Regions from separate parts of the Agrobacterium sp. NPDC089420 genome, predicted to be linked through region 2. Evidence: riboswitches for the same ligand, from Rfam matches in the RefSeq annotation. Region 2 holds a riboswitch; each other region holds the start of a gene.
What was found. Region 2 has a riboswitch for cobalamin ahead of ACI2KA_RS20185 (ABC transporter substrate-binding protein). Riboswitches for the same ligand answer to the same signal wherever they lie in the genome.
Positions count from the first base shown of each region.

Region 1: linked by a shared signal. The riboswitch ahead of ACI2KA_RS13305 (acyl-CoA thioesterase) and the one ahead of ACI2KA_RS20185 (ABC transporter substrate-binding protein) in region 2 are both predicted to bind cobalamin.
Region 3: linked by a shared signal. The riboswitch ahead of bluB (5,6-dimethylbenzimidazole synthase) and the one ahead of ACI2KA_RS20185 (ABC transporter substrate-binding protein) in region 2 are both predicted to bind cobalamin.

Region 1 is NZ_JBJDMY010000007.1:133,095-139,412, forward strand. It holds gene ACI2KA_RS13295 (methionine synthase) at 142-1,173, opposite strand; gene ACI2KA_RS13300 (DUF1852 domain-containing protein) at 1,201-2,184, opposite strand; cobalamin riboswitch at 2,539-2,748, shown strand; gene ACI2KA_RS13305 (acyl-CoA thioesterase) at 2,847-3,674, shown strand; gene ACI2KA_RS13310 (LysR family transcriptional regulator) at 3,677-4,564, shown strand; gene ACI2KA_RS13315 (TetR/AcrR family transcriptional regulator) at 4,623-5,267, opposite strand; gene ACI2KA_RS13320 (TonB-dependent siderophore receptor) at 5,430-6,318, shown strand, end outside.
Region 2 is NZ_JBJDMY010000014.1:106,084-112,401, forward strand. It holds gene ACI2KA_RS20165 (cupin domain-containing protein) at 1-223, opposite strand, end outside; gene ACI2KA_RS20170 (2-hydroxyacid dehydrogenase) at 252-1,178, opposite strand; gene argE (acetylornithine deacetylase) at 1,197-2,321, opposite strand; gene ACI2KA_RS20180 (GNAT family N-acetyltransferase) at 2,539-3,417, shown strand; cobalamin riboswitch at 3,542-3,777, shown strand; gene ACI2KA_RS20185 (ABC transporter substrate-binding protein) at 3,937-4,968, shown strand; gene ACI2KA_RS20190 (FecCD family ABC transporter permease) at 4,965-5,993, shown strand; gene ACI2KA_RS20195 (ABC transporter ATP-binding protein) at 5,990-6,318, shown strand, end outside.
Region 3 is NZ_JBJDMY010000007.1:114,967-121,284, forward strand. It holds gene ACI2KA_RS13195 (NAD+ synthase) at 1-1,066, shown strand, start outside; gene ACI2KA_RS13200 (glyoxalase superfamily protein) at 1,261-1,638, opposite strand; gene ACI2KA_RS13205 (hypothetical protein) at 1,831-2,661, shown strand; cobalamin riboswitch at 2,777-2,961, shown strand; gene bluB (5,6-dimethylbenzimidazole synthase) at 3,057-3,773, shown strand; gene ACI2KA_RS13215 (DUF2865 domain-containing protein) at 3,881-4,981, opposite strand; gene ACI2KA_RS13220 (NADP-dependent malic enzyme) at 5,118-6,318, opposite strand, start outside.

The DNA.
Region 1 (6,318 bases), on a different contig from region 2:
CCCGGCGCGGTTGCGCGATCCCGGCATTGGTGACGAGAGGTGGCGCCTGCCGGTGCGCAAGCGCTGCCGGCGACGGGCAATCGCATAAGTCGGCCGCCAGGGCGACGCCGTCGTCGTCCCGGCGGCAAAGCGCGGTCATTGTCATGAGGCCGAGAGTTCTTTTCGGACGATTTCCGCGCCTGCGCTCAAGGCCTGCAGCTTGCCTCTCGCTACCCGGCGAGACAGGGGGGCCATGCCGCAGTTGGTGCATGGGCAAAGCTTGTCGGCATCTACAAATTGAAGGGCTTTTCGCAGCGTGGCGGCCACTTCCTCCGGCGTTTCAATGGTATTGCTTGCGACATCGATGGCCCCAACCATCACTTTCTTGCCTCGAACAAGTTCGATGAGATCCATTGGAACGTGAGAGTTGTGGCATTCCAGCGAAATCATGCCAATGCTGGATTTCTGCAGCTTGGGGAAAGATTCCTCATATTGCCGCCACTCGGATCCCAACGTCTTTTTCCAGTCCGTGTTGGCCTTGATGCCGTAACCATAGCAAATATGCACGGCGGTTTCGCATTTGAGCCCTTCGATCGCCTTTTCCAGTGTGGCGACACCCCAGTCATTCACCTCGTCGAAGAAGACATTGAATGCGGGTTCGTCGAACTGGATGATATCGACACCGGCAGCCTCCAGTTCCCGGGCCTCCTGATTGAGAATTCCGGCGAATTCCCAGGCCAGCTTTTCGCGGCTCTTATAGTGGTCGTCATAGAGCGTATCGATCATGGTCATCGGACCCGGCAGAGCCCATTTGATGGGCTGCTTGGTCTGCTGACGCAGAAACCTGGCGTCTTCGACAAAAACCGATTTTGGGCGAGACACGGCGCCGACGACGGTCGGAACGCTGGCATCATAGCGATCCCGAATTCTCACCGTCTCGCGTTTTTCAAAATCGACCCCGTCGAGGTGCTCGATGAATGTCGTGACAAAATGCTGGCGCGTCTGCTCGCCATCGCTGACGATATCGATGCCTGCCTGTCGTTGATCGTCCAGCGATAGGCGCAGCGCATCCTGCTTGCCCTCGATCAATTCCTCATCCTGCAATTTCCAGGGGGACCAGAGTTTCTCGGGCTGCGCAAGCCAGGAGGGCTTCGGCAAGCTGCCGGCGGTTGAGGTAGGCAACAGTCTTTTCATGAAAGGCGACCTTATGCTTTCGGTTCGTCAAAGAAGGGAGGGGGAAGACCACTGTTCGAGAATGGTCCTGTAGGGTTTGATGAAGTGCTCCTCAGCGAACCTTCCCTGTTCAACGGCCAGCCGGCTACGTTCTTCGCGGTCATAGACGACGCGAGTGAGGGAGTAATCCGAGTGCTTCAGATTTGGCTGATAACAAGCGCCCGCTGCCGAATTGGCATTGTAGATCTCCGGCCGGTAGATCTTTTGAAACGTCTCCATCGTGCTGATGGTGCTGATGAGTTCGAGATTGGTGTAATCACCGGGAAGATCGCCGAGAAAATAGAAGGCCAAAGGTGCTACGCTGTCCGCAGGCATGAAATAGCGAACCCGTAGTCCCATTTTCTGGAAATAACGATCGGTAGAAGACAATTCATTCTGCTGGTACTCAACGCCCAATACCGGATGCCGATTGGCAGTTCGACGGTATGTCTTGCTGCTTGAGGCGCTCAGGCAAATGACGGGCGGCTTGGCAAAATGCTTTCTGTAAGCATCCGAGCTCAGGAAGCTCTTAAACAGGTTCCCGTGCAGGTCGCCGAAATTGACCGGAATACTGAATTCCGGTCGGTTCTCGTTGTGCGCCGGCAGCACGACACTGAAGTCGTAATCGCGGACATAGGAGGAAAAATTATTCCCCGCGATACCCTCGATGCGTTCATTTCTCTCGCGATCAACGATATTCGTCCTCAATATTTCAATCAACGGGAAAGCGTCATCATTGCCGCCCGCACCCATCCTCATCTCGACCGAAATGATGTCGAGTTCGACGGAATAGCGATCCGCTTCGGGATTATCCCAATGCGCCAGGGCGTTGAAACGATTGTCGATCATTCTCAAGGCGTTGCGGAGGTTCTCCCGGCGGTTTTCCCCTCTCGCCAGATTGGCGAAATTCGTCGTGATCCGCGTATTGTCCGCGGGACGGTAATCTTCATTGAAGGGAATTATCCTGATATCAAAATTAAAGTCGCTATTCATCACGATCCGAACCTAACTATCCCAGACTGATCCCGAATTGAGGGTTCAGGGTAACTCGGACATTGGTTTCCATTACCTCAGCCGGGAGCCTTTGTGCTTTCAACGCCAAGAGCGATGGGCGCTTTATGCCTGACGCGTCGATCGAGTAACAATGGTATTATCTCACGCAAGCATGAGCCTCGTTCATGGTTGGGCGCGAATGTCGAAACCAAGCGGTATTGAAGTGACGGCCTGCCGGCAGACCGTCGCGACGATGCCCGGCGCCGGGCTGAAACATTGTCGGCTTTCAATTTCCTCACAATCGCATCCGTCGCATTCCCGTCATGGATGTCTTGACCATGTCGACGACATGCGACATTGGTTTGTCATCGTGGTTCTGCGGGCGAAAGTCCGGAGCTAAGAGGGAATTCGGTAGGGTTTCGTTTGAAGCCTGAAGCCGAAGCTGCCCCCGCAACTGTAAGCGGCGAGCGAAAGTCCATTCATGTCACTGAGGCGTGCCTCGGGAAGGCGGACGGAAGCAACGACCCGCAAGCCAGGAGACCTGCCGCGATAGATAACGTCCACGGGCGGGGTGTCCCGGAGTGCCGCTTTTGCGATTGGCGCTCGTGTGCCGTCGTCTCTGCGTCATGCCGCTGCCCGGCCGCAACCTGATGGCAGTTCCGATGACACGTAGAGATGCGACCGACCGTTATGAATCCACAACCCGGCTCATTGATATCGTCTTTCCCGGTGATACCAATCATCACGGAACCCTGTTCGGAGGAACGGGCCTCGCCCTCATGGACCGCGTCGCCTTCATTGCGGCGACCCGGTTCGGGCGGACGCCCTTCGTGACAGCCTCCTGCGAACGTATCGATTTCCGGCAGCCGGCACGCGTCGGCCATATCATCGAATTCACGGCGAGGCCCGTCAAGGCCGGACGCCGTTCCCTGACGGTCGAGGTCGACATGGTGGCGGAAACCATTATCGGTCACCAGCGACATATCTGTACGCGCGGCATCTTCCATATGGTCGCGATACCGCAGGGTGAGGGCGCCGCGCACTATGCCTTGCCCGAACTCGTTCCCGAGGAAGCGCCGGAACGGAATGATGCCGTTGCCATGGTCGAGATCGTCTTTCCGGATCAGGCAAACGGCGCCGGCCGGATGTTCGGGGGCGAAGCGATCGCCTATATGACCAAAGCCGCCTTCGTTGCAGCTTCGCGCTACGCCGGCAGGCTGGTGGTGCTGGCCTCATCCGAGCGCATCGATTTCGCAAGGTCTATCGGGATCGGCGAAATTGTCGAGGCGAGGGCACGTGTCAGTCGCGTGGGCCGCAGTTCCCTGTCGATCGAGACAAAACTCTGGTCCGAACACCTTCTGACGGGCGAGAGGCACATTACCGCCACCGGGCACTTCACAATGGTTGCGGTCGATAAAGACCACCGGCCGGCCCCTATCCGCGACAACGCACCGGCAGAGGTCGTTTCCCCTGGCGAAGGAGGGGCATGACCGTGCTGGACAGGCAACATCTATCGATCCTGCGTGAAGTCGACCGCCTGGGCAGCCTGACGGCTGCGGCGGAGCGGCTGAATGTCTCCCAGTCCGCCCTCAGCCACACGATCCGCAAGCTGGAAGAACGCTATGGCGTGGCAATGTGGGAAAAGGACGGGCGCAACCTTCGTCTCACCGAGGCGGGCCGCTATATCCTGACGCTGGCGCAGCGTGTTCTGCCCCAGATCGAAAGGGCTGAGGATATCCTCTCGGATTATCGCCATGGCCAGCGCGGCTCGCTGAAGATCGGCATGGAGTGCCATCCTTGCCACCAGTGGCTGATGGGAGTGACGAAGCCCTATCTCGTGCAATGGCCGGATGTGGGCCTGGAACTGACGACGTCATTCGCCTTTGGCGGGGCGGCGGCATTGGCGGGATATGAGATCGACATCCTGATCACGCCCGATCCGATCGAGACGCCCGGCATCCACTATCTGCCGGTGTTCGATTACGAACTGGTGCTTGCCGTTCCGGTCGATCATCCGCTGACGCTGAAACGCCATGCCGAACCGGCGGACCTGCTGGAGGAGACGCTGTTCACCTATCCGGTGCCGCCGGAGAGGCTGGATGTGTTCACGCAGTTCCTGGTGCCCGCCAACTGCAGACCGCGCTACCACCGGAATGTCGAGACGACGGAAATGATGCTCCAGCTCGTGGCGGCGGGCCGCGGCGTCAGCGCCATTCCGGACTGGCTGGTGCGCCGGGAGGCGGCGGTGCTTGGTGTCCGGCCTGTCCGCATCGGTGGGAGCGGAATCCAGAAAAGCATCCATCTGGGCTTGAGAGACGGCGACGACTCTGTTGACTTTATCGCCGGATTTTTGACGACGTCACGCCAGATATCGGCCTGATGCGGCGGCAGAAGCTGCCGACGGCGGCAGAATGCTTCAAAAAGGCCGGCCCCTGCCGTCAGCTATCTGCCGATATTCCCCTGTAGAGCCAGTTCCAGGTCCTGTCGAAATACAGATCGACGGACTGCCTTGTATCAAATTCGGCGCTGCCCATCATTGCTGACGAGGTAGGCAATGCAACGAGACAGTGGATGAGATGGTTGGCGATCAGGCTCGCATCCCCGGTTGCCGTCATGCCCGCCTCCTGCGCTGTCTTCACGGCATCCACGAGCCGGCCCATGATCGGATCGGGCTGCGGCGGGATCGCTCCTTTTTTTTCGAACACGACCGCTTCGCTGAAGGTGATGCGCTTCAGCGCAATGAGGTCCGGCTCCATGTTGATATGCAGCAGTTCCCGCAGCAGCGTCCGCAGGCGTTCCAGCGCGTCGCCCTCCGCCATCGGCAAATTTCCCAGCCGTGCCACCGCCCGGCCGTGAGCGTGCTCCACCACGGCCTCGAACAGCGCGACTTTCGAGGGAAAACGGCGATACACCGTATCCTTGCCCGCGCCACACTGCGAAGCGACCTGCTCCATGGACGTGCCGGCAAAACCGCGCGTCGCAAAGAGCGTGGTCGCAGCGTCGATTATCCTTTCCGCTGCGGCGTTCTGTTCCGCCTTCAGGGGACGACCTACCCGCGCTGTTGCGTTCGTTCTTTCCGACACCAGATTCCTCCGCATTTGCCCGTGCCCGGCCTGTTTGAAGACGCCAAACAGGATTGCCAACATAAAAGTTGACCAAAGCCTTCATATTAACTGGACAGGACGGTCCCGTTTGATTTATTCACTCTAGCAGATTTCCCAAGCTTCGACCATGGGGGCGAATTCGTGAAGCAAGGTCTTTCCTTTAAAAACATACTGACGGCCACAACCTTTCTGGCGGCGACCCATGCCCTGGCTCAGGAGCAGGGCACGCAATTGGAAACAATCGTCGTGCAGGGCAATGCCGGCGCGACTGGAACATCTGCGACGATCGCCGCCAAGTCCACGCGGTCGGCAACCAAGACCGGGGCGCCTTTGGCGGAAACACCGCAATCCGTTACGGTCATAACGCGCAAGCAGATCGACGACCAGAACCCGCAAACGGTCGGTGAAGCGCTGCGTTACACGGCGGGTGTGTTATCCGACCGGGACTCGAATTCACGTTACGATTCGGTGTTTCTGCGTGGCTTCGGCGCATTCGGCACGGCGACCAGCTATGTGAACTATCTGGATGGCTTGAAACTTCAACGGGGGCAGGCCTTTGCGACACCGTCCATCGATCCCTTCCTCCTGGATCGCATCGATGTCCTGAAGGGGCCGGCAGCGCTTCTTTATGGCCAGGTAAGCCCCGGCGGCCTTGTCAATCAGGTCAGCCGCAAACCATCGAGCGTGCAATCGAACGAGGTGAGGCTTGAAGTCGGGACCGATGGCAGGGTCCAGAGCGGTCTTTATTCCACCGGGCCGGTCACGACGGATGGAACATGGCAATATGGTATCGGCATTGTTGGCCGCTCCTCCGGCACGCGCTATGACGATGTGGATGAAAAGCGTTTCGGCATTGCGCCATCTCTCAAATGGCAGCCGGACGAGGATACCTCGCTTGTTCTTTCCGGCTACTATCAGCGGGATCCGGAAGGCGGTTATTTCAACTCGCTTTATCCGACGTTTCTGGCGCCCGCGGGTTATGCCGGTTTCCTCAGGCGGGACCTCAATGTCGGGGATCCGAACTACGACT
Region 2 (6,318 bases):
TGACGCCGGCCAGAATATGGCAGAACTCGAAGGTTTCTCCCTTGATGGAGCGGCTTTCGCCCGGGGTCGCTTCCCATATGCCGGTCTTTACGGTTCCGTCGCGGGCTTCGTCCAGCGCCCAGGTCTTGAAGGAAGGATCGCCGGCGATCAGGCGCTCCGGCAGGGCCTTGGAGGCCTTCGGTTCGAAATCGGGATTGGTGTCGATGGGCTTGAGAAGCGGCATGGATTTTCCTTTCTGAGATGGGGGGTGATCAATATCCGCGGCTGCGGTCGATGAGGCCGAGCGGCTGGAGGCCGGACTGGTATCGTTTGATATTGTCGATGACGGTGCGGGCGGCGGAATGGGGCTGGGTGACGCTGGCAATATGCGGCGTCAGCAGGATTTTCGGATGGGTCCAGAAACGGTGATCCGCAGGCAGCGGCTCGGGGTCGGTGACGTCGACCACCGCGCCGGACAGCCTGCCGCCATCGAGCGCATCAAGGAGCGCGTCGTGGTCGAGTTGCCTGCCGCGTCCGGCGTGAACGAGCGCCGCGCCATCGGGCAGCAGGCCGAGGCGCTCGGCGTTGAGGAGCCCGGTGGTCTCGTCCGTCAGCGGCAGCAGGCAGACGAGGATGTCGCTGGCGGAAAGAATGGCTTTCAGCCCCTCATCGCCATGGTGACGGGTGACGCCGTCGATCTGGCGCGGCGAGCGGCTCCAGCCGGCAAGCGGAAAACCGAAAGGTTGCAAGCGCTCCAGTGCCGCAACACCCAGCATGCCGAGGCCGAGAATGCCGACCCGGCATTCCTCCGCCTGCCGCTGGCCCGGCAGGGCCTTCCATAGGTGCCTGCGCTGCTGTTCGAGATAGGTCGGCAGGTTGCGGTGAAGGGCAAGCACGCCGAGGCAGACATATTCCTGCATCATGCGGATGATGCCTTCATCCACCATGCGTACCACCTTCACCGTCTCCGGGATCGCATCGATATGAAATTGGTCGACACCCGCGCCGATCGAAAACAGGATTTCGAGATTGCGGTAACGGGCGATGTCCTGCGGCACCGTCCAGGTGATGAGGTAACGCACCGCATCGGGATCGACGGTGGAGGCATCCATCGAAAACGGCAGGTCCGGCAGCGCGGCGGCCAGGGCCTGCCGGAAGATTTCACCGCGCTTTGCGTCGGAATTGAAGAGAAACGTCATCGGAAATCCGTCGTTCGGTTAAGCGGCGCAGCGGCGGCCAAGTGTTTCCAGCATCGACTGGCAGGCGAAAAGTTCACTCGCGGTTATGAATTCGTCCGGCTTGTGGGCGCGGCCGATATCCCCCGGGCCGCAAATGATGGCATCTATGCCCGCCGCCTGGAAAAGCCCGGCCTCCGTTCCATAGCTGACGGCTGCGAGGTTGGCGGTGCCGGTCAGTTCCTCCAGAAGCAAGGCAAGCGGCGCATCGGCTGGAAGCGATAGCGCGGGGTAAGCGCTCATCGGTGTCCATTCGATATCGACGCCCTTTGCGGCAAGCGCTTCGACGGCGCTTTTTACCGGCTCCAGCAGGGCGAGAGGGGAGACGCCCGAAATTGCCCGCGCTTCCAGTTCGATGGCGCAATGATCGGGAATGATGTTGATCGCCTGCCCGCCCTTGGCCGTGCCGATCTGCAGCGAGGAATAGGGCGGCTCGAAGGTCGCTTCGAAAGGTCCCTGCGTCAGCGTATCGGCGGTTTCGACCGCCTTCGCCATGATGCCTGTCATCAGGTGAATGGCGTTCACCCCCTGGTCCGGGCGTGAGGAATGACCGGACCGGCCGCGCAGGGTGATGCGCGCGGCGGCCTTGCCCTTGTGGGCACGAACGGCGCGCATATTGCTCGGTTCGCCGATGATGGCGCCCGCCGGCGGGGCACAAAGCTGCGGCAGGCTGGCGATGAGATGCGGAACGCCGCGGCAGCCCGCCTCCTCGTCATAGGAAAAGGCGATATGCACCGGCCGTTCAAGCGCCATGCGCGAAAATGCCGGCGCCGCGGCGAGCACAGTGGCTAGAAACCCTTTCATGTCTGTCGTTCCGCGCCCGTAAAGCCGGTCGTTTTCGGTTCTCAGCGTGAAGGGATCGGAAGACCATTCCGGTTCTCCGGCCGGCACCACATCCATGTGGCCGGAGAGGATATAACCGGCGGCATCGGCTGGCCCGAAAGTAGCGAAGAGATTGGCGCGGTCGCCCTCCGGACCCGGCAGCAGCGAGACTTTCGCGCCATGGCTTTCCAGATAATCGGCGATCCATCCGGCAATATCGCCATTGGCGGTTCCAACGACGGACGGAAAGGCGACGAGACGCTCAAGGATTTCGATTGCGTTCATGCTCGTCCCCACTGGCCGCTGGCCGGATTATTCACCGCAGAAGCTTAGAGCGGCTGGCGGCGTTTATCTGCTGAAATGGCAATGATTTCGGTAGATTGTTGTGTGCTCCCAGGACTTTCAGAAAATTCCTGCCGGCAAGGCCGGTTATCTTCGGATGTCGTGGGCTGGGCTGCCGGGACAGATGGTTCCGCGCCGGAGGGGATGAGAGCCGTTGGTTATGGAGCTGCTCAAAGTCGATAGTTTCGAGTTGCGGACCGTGGATATAGCCGATGTGGAGGCGAATCATCTGCATGCCCTCTCCATGGCTGTCGGATGGCGGTATCACGCCAATGAATGGTGTTTCCTGCGTCAATGCGGTATCGGCCTTGCGGCGCTGGACGAGATCGACCGCGTGGTCGCAACCGCGATGCTCTTTCCTTACGATCAGGCTTTTGCGACGCTTGGCATGGTCATCGTTTCCCCGCGCCTGCAGGGGCAGGGCGTAGCACCCTGGCTGGTGCGGCAGCTTGTGGCGAAACATCCCGCCGCCGCCTTGCGGCTGAACGCCACGGAGGTGTCGCGGCGGCTTTTTTCAGGGCTCGGTTTTACCGGAGATACGGAGAAGGTGCATCTTCTGCGGGGAAAGGCCCGTGGCAGCGCCGAGACGCCGCAGCCTGGCAAAAGACAGCGGATCGAGCCGCTTTCGCAAGATCATTTGCCCGCCGTGGAAGATCTGGACCGGGCGGCTTTCGGCGTTTCGCGCAGGACCGTGTTGCAACGGCTCCTGCGGGAGAACAACGGTTACGGCCTGTTCGAGGCCGATCGCCTTGTCGCCTTCGCGCTGCGGCGGGCGGCCGGGCGGGGCCACATCGTCGGCCCGGTGGTTGCGGATGACGAGACGGATGCGATTGTACTGGTGAGACGGCATCTTGTCGATCTCGACGGGCAGCTCGTCCGCCTGGATACCGTGCGCGACGATGGTCTTCTGACCGATTTTCTGGCGCAATCCGGGCTGGTTGCCATTGAAACCCTGACGACCATGTCTAAAAATACACCGCAGCCGTCAGGTTCCGGGTCGGCGGGAGTTTTCGCCCTGGCAGGCCCGTCCCTCTGCTGAGCCCCGCCGCGTCTCATCGAATTATCCGATATGCTTTGATTTGTTTCCCGCCAGCATGCGGCGCGGAACCTTTCCCATGCGTTTGCGCGACATGCTTTGGCGATTGACGCCCGGTCTCTTGCCCCGTATGTGAGAAAGCGACGGTTCCTGCAGCCGAAAGGCGAAGGGATTAATAGGGAACATGGTGCGGGTGATGATCATCGCCCAATGCCGTGGCTGCCCCCGCAACTGTAAGCGGATTGCCGTTCATCCTCGTGACGCTTCAACGCGTCATGCCACTGCATTCCGCGGAATGCGGGAAGGCAGATGAAGGGCGCAAATCCGTGAGCCAGGAGACCTGCCGTCAAAATATGAACCATCGTTACGGGCGGGGAAGCCCGGAGGAGGATATTGTAATGTTATTTTATAACATTTGCTTTGCGTCCCGTCGTCGTTCTCCGTACAAGACGTTCCGCTGTTGCCGCGCGTTCTAGCGCTTGCCGCTCTGGAACAAGCGATTTAATTTCGACTGGAGAACATATGTTTCATTCTGGACGCCTGCCGGCCTATGCCGGCCTTCTGGCCGCTGCGCTCGCAGTTCTGCCCGCCGCTGCCGCCCATGCGGCGGAAACGGTCTATCCCCTGACGATCAACAGCTGCGGTCACGAGATCACCTTCAAGCAGGCGCCTGCCCGCACGGTATCCGTCGGCCAGAGCACCACGGAGGTTCTTTACCTGCTTGGCCTCGCGGACAAGGTGGTGGGCACGGCGCTGTGGATCGGCCCGGTTCTGAAGGGTTACGAAGACGCCAACGCCAAGGTGGAGCGGCTGGCCGACAACGATCCGAGTTTCGAGGCCGTCGTCGGCAAGAAGCCGGACCTGGTGACGACCCAGTTCCAGTGGCAGATCGGCCCCGAAGGTGTCGTCGGCACGCCGGCGCAATTCGCCGAGCTTGGTATTCCCGTTTACACCTCACCGGCTGATTGCGTCGGCAAGGATAATTCCGGCGGTGGTGACGGCGTGCGCAAGACCGGTTTCACGATGGAGCTGATCTATCAGGAAATCCGCGATCTTGCCCAAATCTTCAACGTGCAGGACCGTGGCGAGGAGGTTGTCGCCGATCTGAAGAAGCGCGAGGAAGCCGCCCGCGCCAAGATCGCCTCCGCGAATGGCAAGCTCTCGGCCGTATTCTGGTTCTCCAGCGCCGAACTGGATATCGATCCTTACGTGGCGGGCCGCCATGGCGCTCCCGGTTACATCATGTCGGCGCTTGGTCTGACGAATATCATCGAGAGCGACGAGGAATGGCCGACGGTCGGTTGGGAAACCATCGCCAAGGCCAACCCGTCCGTCATCGTGGCCGGCAAGATGGATCGCCGCCGTTTTCCGGCCGATGACGTTGCCGTCAAGCACAAGTTCCTCGCCACCGATCCCGTCGCCAGCATCATGTCGGCCGTCAAGGAAGGTCATGTCTTTGACATGGATGCGCAGGCAATGAACCCGACCATCCGCACGATCGAAGGCATGGAAACGCTGGCCGAGGCGATTTCGGCTGCCGGCCTCGCCAAGTGAGGGGTTTTTCCGTCCATCTCGGCAGGGCGGGGCTGGCTCTGGCCGCGCTCGCCCTGCTTTTTGTCGCGCTGATGGCCGGAGCGGCCATCGGCGAGACCGCCATTCCCTTCGAGGTGGTGGCCAAGACCATCGCCAACCGGGTCTTTCAAGCGGCTTATCCGCTGGAGCCGCTGGATGAAGGCATCGTGTGGAGTTACCGTCTCAGCCGCGCCGTTGTCGCCGCCTGTTGCGGCGCTTCGCTGGCGCTCGCCGGCGCGGTGCTGCAGTCGCTTTTGCGCAACCCGCTGGCCGACCCCTATATTCTCGGCATTTCCGCCGGCGCCTCCACCGGAGCGGTCGGTGTGGCTCTTCTGGGTTTCGGAGCCGGATTCCTGACCATGCCGGCGGGGGCGCTGATCGGCGCTTTTGTTGCCTTCTCGCTGGTCAGCCTTCTGGTGGTGCGGGCTGGCCATGGCAACAGCGCCATCATTCTGGCCGGTGTGGCCGGCTCGCAGCTGTTCAACGCCATGACCTCGTTCATCGTCACCAAATCGGCCAATGCCGAACAGGCGCGCGGCATCATGTTCTGGCTGCTCGGCAATCTTTCCGGCGTGCGCTGGCCGGATGTCTGGCTTGCCCTGCCGGTCAGCATTGCGGGCCTTGCGGTTTGTCTCTGGTACTCCCGGGCGCTCGATGCCTTTGCCTTCGGCGGACAGGCCGCCGCCTCCCTCGGTATTCCGGTGCGCCGGACCTATGCGGTGCTGATCTCGGTTTCGGCGATCATGACGGCGGTGATGGTGTCGCTGGTTGGCTCCATCGGTTTTGTCGGTCTCGTCATTCCGCACGCGGCGCGCATCTTCGTCGGCGTTCGCCACGGGTTATTGCTGCCGGTAACGGCGCTGACCGGCGCTGTTTTCATGATCGTCGCCGATATCCTTTCACGCATCGTCATTCCCGGTCAGGTGCTGCCGATCGGTGTCATCACCGCGCTCGTCGGTGCGCCGGCCTTCGCCTTCATTCTCGGGCAGAAGAGGGGGCGGTCATGAAATTGTCCGCTCACGACCTGCATTTCCATGCCGGCAATGTCGATATTGTCCGTGGCGTGTCTCTCGATGTCGGCTCCGGGGAGTTTCTGGGCATCATCGGCCCGAACGGTTCCGGCAAAAGCACGCTGCTTTCCATGCTGGCCGGCATCCGCAAGCCGCGCCGTGGCCATGTCACGCTCGGCGACGATCCCCTGGCCTCCTTCGGCCGGCGCGAACTCGCTCGCCGGCTGGCCTTTGTGGAGCAGCAGGCCGAAACCACCGAGCGCATCACCGCGCGGCAGGCGGTGGAGCTTGGGCGCACGCCTTATCTCGGGCCGCTATCCGC
Region 3 (6,318 bases), on a different contig from region 2:
TCTGCCGCTCGTTTTCGCCAACCAGCTGGGCGGGCAGGACGAGCTGGTGTTCGACGGCGCAAGCTTCGCCTTTAATGCCGACAAGACGCTGGCCTTCCAGATGAGCCAGTTCGAGGCCACGCTTGCCGTTACCGACTGGAAGCGCACGGAAGAAGGCTGGCGCTGCGAAAGCGGACCTTTCTCGAAAATTCCCGAAGGCGAGGAGGCGGATTACCGCGCCTGCATGCTGGGCTTTCGCGACTACGTCAACAAGAACGGTTTCAAGAGCGTGGTTCTCGGCCTTTCCGGCGGCATCGATTCGGCGATCTGTGCTGCCCTTGCCGTCGATGCGCTGGGCGAGGAGCGGGTGCGCTGCATCATGCTGCCTTACCGCTACACCTCGGAAGAATCGCTGAAGGACGCGGCCGATTGCGCCAGGGCGCTGGGCTGCCGTTACGACATCGTGCCGATCGTCGAGCCGGTGGAAGGTTTTCTTTCGGCGCTGTCGGATCTTTTCGAAGGGACGGAAGAGGGCATTACCGAGGAAAACCTGCAGAGCCGCACGCGCGGCACCATTTTGATGGCCGTTTCCAACAAGTTCGGCTCGATGGTGGTGACGACCGGCAACAAGTCGGAAATGTCGGTGGGTTATGCCACGCTCTATGGCGATATGAATGGCGGTTTCAACCCCATCAAGGACCTCTACAAGATGCAGGTCTATGCCATTTCCAGCTGGCGCAACGCCCATGTGCCGCCGGGCGCGCTTGGACCTTCCGGCGAGGTGATCCCCGCCAATATCATTTCCAAGGCGCCATCGGCCGAATTGCGCCCCAACCAGACCGACCAGGATTCGCTGCCGCCCTATCCGGTGCTGGACGATATTCTGGAATGCCTCGTCGAGAAGGAAATGTCGGTCGAGGAAATTCTGGTGCGCGGCCATGATGTGGCGACCGTGCACCGGGTGGAGCATCTGCTCTATCTCGCCGAATACAAGCGCCGGCAATCGGCGCCGGGGGTGAAGATCACCAAGAAGAACTTTGGGCGCGACCGGCGTTATCCGATCACCAACCGGTTCCGGGATCGGTGATTGACGGCGGCGTGCCATCGATTTCTGGCGGGTGAGTTACCGCCTTTCTCCGTCATCCTCGCCCTTGAGGCGAGGATCCAAGTGCGGTTGAGATTGTGGATCCTCGGGTCAAGCCCGAGGATGGTGTCGCGTGTGAGGAGCTTTTTTGACAGCCCATAAACGGTGCGGAGAAAACCCCGCGCCGTCAACTCACCTCAGATGACCTGCCCGACATCGATGCGGTTGCCATCGGGGTCTTCAAAGACAAAGGCCCTGAGGCCGTAATCCTTGTCCTGCAGGCCCTTGATGATGCGCAGCCCGTGGCCTTTGCACAGCGCGTGCAGCGCATCGACATCGCTGACCAGCATATGCGCCACGTTGAAGGGGGCTGCCTTGTGGGTGGGCTGCAATGTCAGGTGCAGCTCGGCATTGCCCTGTTTCAGGATCATGAAGCCGACGGGGGTGCCGTTCTCGAAGGTCTTTTCAAAGCCCAGCACGCCAACGTAAAAATCATGGGCCTTTTCGATATTTCTGACAGGAAGCATGGCGGCGATCCGGCCGAAGCGGATGCCGTGATCGGCGATGGTCTTCATCGCGGAACCTCGGATCTGGGAGAAACGGCCAGCGGCGCGGACGGTGCCGGGGCGCTGGCGTTTTTTCCGATTTGAATTTGCAGGACGGTGCCTGCGGCCATAGGATCATAATCACGGCGATGGCGGATGCAAACGGAATGTCTCTGTTGCCGAGCGCCTTGAGCAAGAACACAGACACGCCCGGGAGGCAGAATGCGCAGCTCCATCGAAATCTTCAACATCCGCACCCGGCAGATGCGGGTGGTTTGGCAGACGCCGGAACTGTTCGAGGCGCCGAACTGGTCTCCGGATGGAAAATATCTGCTGTTGAACAGCGAGGGGCTGCTTTACCGCCTGTCTCCTGCCGGTGATATGTCACCCGAAAAGGTCGATACCGGCTTTGCGACGTTCTGCAACAACGACCACGGCATATCGCCTGACGGTTCGCTCTATGCCATTTCCGACAAGGTGGAGTTCGGCAAGAGCGCGATTTATCTGATGGCTTCGGCGGGCGGCGCGCCGCGGCTGATGACGAAGAACCTTCCCTCCTACTGGCATGGCTGGTCGCCGGACGGGAAAAGCTTTGCCTATTGCGGCATTCGCGATCAGGTTTTCGATATCTATTCCATGGATATCGAGACCGCCACCGAGACGCGGCTGACCCATGGCGAGGGCCGCAATGACGGACCGGATTATTCGCCCGACGGCGCGTGGATCTATTTCAATTCCAGCCGCACCGGGCGGATGCAGATCTGGCGGGTGCGGGTGGACGGTTCCGCCGTCGAACGCATCACCGACAGCCCCTATGGCGACTGGTTTCCGCATCCGTCTCCCAAAGGCGACAAGGTGGTCTTCGTTTCCTATGACGGCGATGTCTTCGACCATCCGCGTGATCTCGACGTGCGGGTGCGGCTGATGGACATGGAGGGCGGCAATGTCGAAACGCTGTTTGAACTGTTCGGCGGGCAGGGCACGATGAACTCGCCCAACTGGTCACCGGATGGCGATGAATTCGCTTATGTGCGGTATTTTCCGGTTGCGTGATGCCGTAAGCGGTGCCGCTTGCGTCATGCCGGGTCCAGGGCGGAAGGATGGAGGTGAGGGCACGGTCATATTGTCGCGCCAGCCGGGTGATACTTGCATTCGCAAATTTTCTTGCCCATAGCTTCCTGCGTCAGGTGCCCGCCCTTGCGGCGGGAGAATCGGGAATCCGGTGAAAGACCGGAACGTGCCCAGCGCTGTGAGGCGGATGCCCTTTTTTTTATGCCACTGAAGTTATTCGGGAAGGCGAAAAAGGGCGGATGAAGCCGAGTCAGAAGACCGGCCTGGCAGGATAGACCGAACCGCGCGGACGGCGGCAGGTTGCTGAAGAGGCGTGTCGCTGCTGCAAAACCGGCATGGTTTCGGCACCCGCGCGCCCGCATTGTTGGGGTTAAACGATGCCGACCGATCCGTCCGCTGGCAATTCACTACGAGCCGATCCATGCGATCATGCGCTTTCGCCCGCCCGCCCGTTTTCCGGCGAGGAGCGCGAGGCGATCTACCGCGCCATCGAGACGCGCCGCGATGTGCGCGACCAGTTCCTGCCCGATCCGCTGCCGGACGAGCTTGTCGAGCGTCTCCTGAATGCGGCGCATTCGGCGCCTTCCGTCGGTTTCATGCAGCCGTGGAACTTCACCCTCGTCACCGATGGCGCGGTGCGGCAGGCGGCCTTCGTGGCCTTCAGCCGCGCCAATGAAGAGGCGGCGGCGATGTTTCAAGGCGAGCAGCAGACGCTTTATCGCAGTCTGAAGCTCGAAGGCATCCGCAAGGCGCCGCTCAGCATCTGCGTCACCTGCGATCCCACCCGCGGCGGCAAGGTGGTGCTGGGCCGCACCCACAATCCGCGCACGGATGTCTATTCCACCGTCTGCGCCATCCAGAATCTCTGGCTCGCCGCCCGCGCCGAAGGCATCGGCGTCGGCTGGGTCAGCATCTTTCATGACAGCGACATTCGCACCATTCTGGAAATCCCCGGGCATATCGAAATCGTCGCCTGGCTGTGCCTTGGCCGGGTCAACGAACTTTACACCGAACCGGAACTGGCGGTGAAGGGCTGGCGCCAGCGCGTGCCGTTGGAGGAGCTGGTGTTCCGCAACCGCTGGGGTGGGGTGTAAAAACAGAGCTCCGTGAATGCGGCGGGGCGTTGCCGCCTTTTCTTCTCCCGGCCCGGGAGAAGAAGCAAGTGGTGTCCGCTCGCGTCACAACGGGTGTATGATGGGCGTTATTGCTGCGGCTGCGCGCCTTTCAGCGCCGGATTCTTCAGGTCGATCCGCCCCGTCTGGTCGGGCAGGAATTTCGGGCCGATGACGCGCACCCTGGTATCGTTCGGATCATAGTCGCGTTCAGGAATTGGTTGCTCCGGCGGCTTTGCCGCCTGCTGTTCAACGGGTTTCCGGGGTTTGTCACCCTGCGGTGATGGAATGGTGGTGATGCTGGAATAGGGCTTTTCGGTCTGCGGCCGGGCGGCTTCTTCCTGTTTCTGCATGTCCTGATGATAGGCGGCCATGTTGCAGGCGCAGCCGGGGACCTTGGTCGAAGAATTGCGGTAGGCGAAGGCGGTCGGCAGGTCCCTGTAGGGTCTGCCGGTCTCGGCAGACACCATGTCGGCGGTTTCCTGGTCCGTCATGGAGTGGAAATACAGCTCGGTCTGTGTGCCCGGGCACATTTTCTGGCACTGCTCCGCCTGGGCGCGAAAATCGAGCGGCGAGGCATTGGAGGCGATCGGGAAAAACGAGCCGTCGCAGGTGCGCACGCAGAGTGTGCGCAGGCCGCCCTCGGCAGCGGCGCCGGGATAGGGTGAAAGCCCGGCCTGTCCCGGCTCACCGCCGTTCTGTCGGAAGGCATCGGGGTAACGCGTCACATGGGGGGCCTGCGGCAGTTGCGTGTCCGTTTCCGGCATCGCGCTGCAGCCATTGGCATCGAGCGCGGCGAGAATGCGCTGGCGCCTGATGTCGCCGTCGTCACTGCGCGCCGCCGCCATGGCATCGTCCCGGTCGCGGATGATCGCGTCGCGTTCGGCTTCGGCATCCGCAAGCGCATCGCCGATCTCGGCGCAGAGGCCGGCATTGGGATTGCCGTAAACGATGACGCTGCCCGACGAGCAGCCATAGCTGCGCAGGTCGTTCCTGATCTTGCGGATGACGATGTTCTGGCGGGCGAGCGCATTGGCGTAGCGCCGCACCTCGGCCGTATTGCCGACGACACGTGGCGGCTCGCGCAATTGCGCATAAAGCGTGTCGCAGACCTGATCCGCGAAAGCGGCGGCCGGAGCGAAAAGAGCAAGGGGAAGCAGGAGGCCGATGATGCGGCTGCGCCGGGTCAATTGTGCGATCCGTTCGATGTCCCCGGCCGGTGGCAGGGGCGTTATACTTCACGAAATCCGTGTTTCAGGAAGATAACATAGGCTGTCGCCGCGATGCGGCAACAGCCTGTTCAAAATTGCGTTAATGCCGCCTCTATCACACCGAAGGATGCGAGGCCTGCACCACGGCGAAGGCCGCCATGTTGACGACGCCGCGCGAGGTGACGCTGGGCGACAGGATGTGGGCGGGCAGGGCCGTGCCGAGCAGGATCGGGCCGACATGCAGGCCCTCCGTCAGCGTGCGGGTCACGCCGAGCGTGATGTTGGCGGCATCGAGGTTCGGGAAGACCAGGAGGTTGGCTTCGCCGGTCAGCACGCTGTTGGGCATGGCGCGCTTGCGCAGCGCTTCGGACAATGCCGAGCCGCCCTGCATTTCGCCGTCCACTTCCAGTTCCGGCGCCGCCGCCTGCACGATCTTGAGCGCGCGGCGCATCTTGCGGGCGCTTTCGGAATCGCGCGAGCCGAAATTGGAATGGCTGGCGAGCGCGATCTTCGGCGTGATGCCGAAGCGGCGGATTTCCCTGGCCGCGAGAATGGCCATTTCCGCCACTTCTTCCGAGGTCGGATCATTATTGACGAAGGTATCGGTCAAAAACAGCGCGCCCTGCTGGGTGATGAGCAGGCTGAGGCCGGCGAAGGAGCGCACGTTCTCCTGTTTGCCGATGATCTGGTTCACGTCGCGCAGATGCCGGTCGTAACGGCCTTCGAGGCCGCAGATCAGCGCATCCGCTTCGCCGCGTTTTACCGAGAGCGCGCCGATGACGGTGGAGTTTGTGCGCACGATGGTGCGTGCGGCTTCCGGATTGATGCCGGCGCGGCCGACAAGGGCGAAATAATCATCGACATAATCGCGGTAGCGCGGATCGTCTTCCGGATTGACCACGGCGAAATCCGCATGCGGGCGGATGCGCAGGCCGAAACGCTTCAGGCGCGTTTCGATGATCTGCGGACGGCCGATGAGGATCGGAATGCCGGTGCCCTCTTCAAGCAGCACCTGGGCGGCGCGCAGCACGCGTTCGTCTTCGCCTTCGGCAAAGATGATGCGCTTCTTTTCGGCGGCTTTCGCGGCATTGAAGACCGGCTTCATGATGAAGCCGGAGCGCCAGACGAAACGGTTCAGCTGGTCGAGATAGGCTTCGAAATCGGTGATCGGCCGGGCGGCGACGCCGCTTGCGGCGGCCGCGCGGGCAACGGCGGGCGCAATGCGCAGGATAAGGCGCGGATCGAAGGGCGAGGGGATGAGGTAGGTCGGGCCGAAGACCGGCGTCTCGCCGCTATAGGCTTTTGCCGCGACTTCG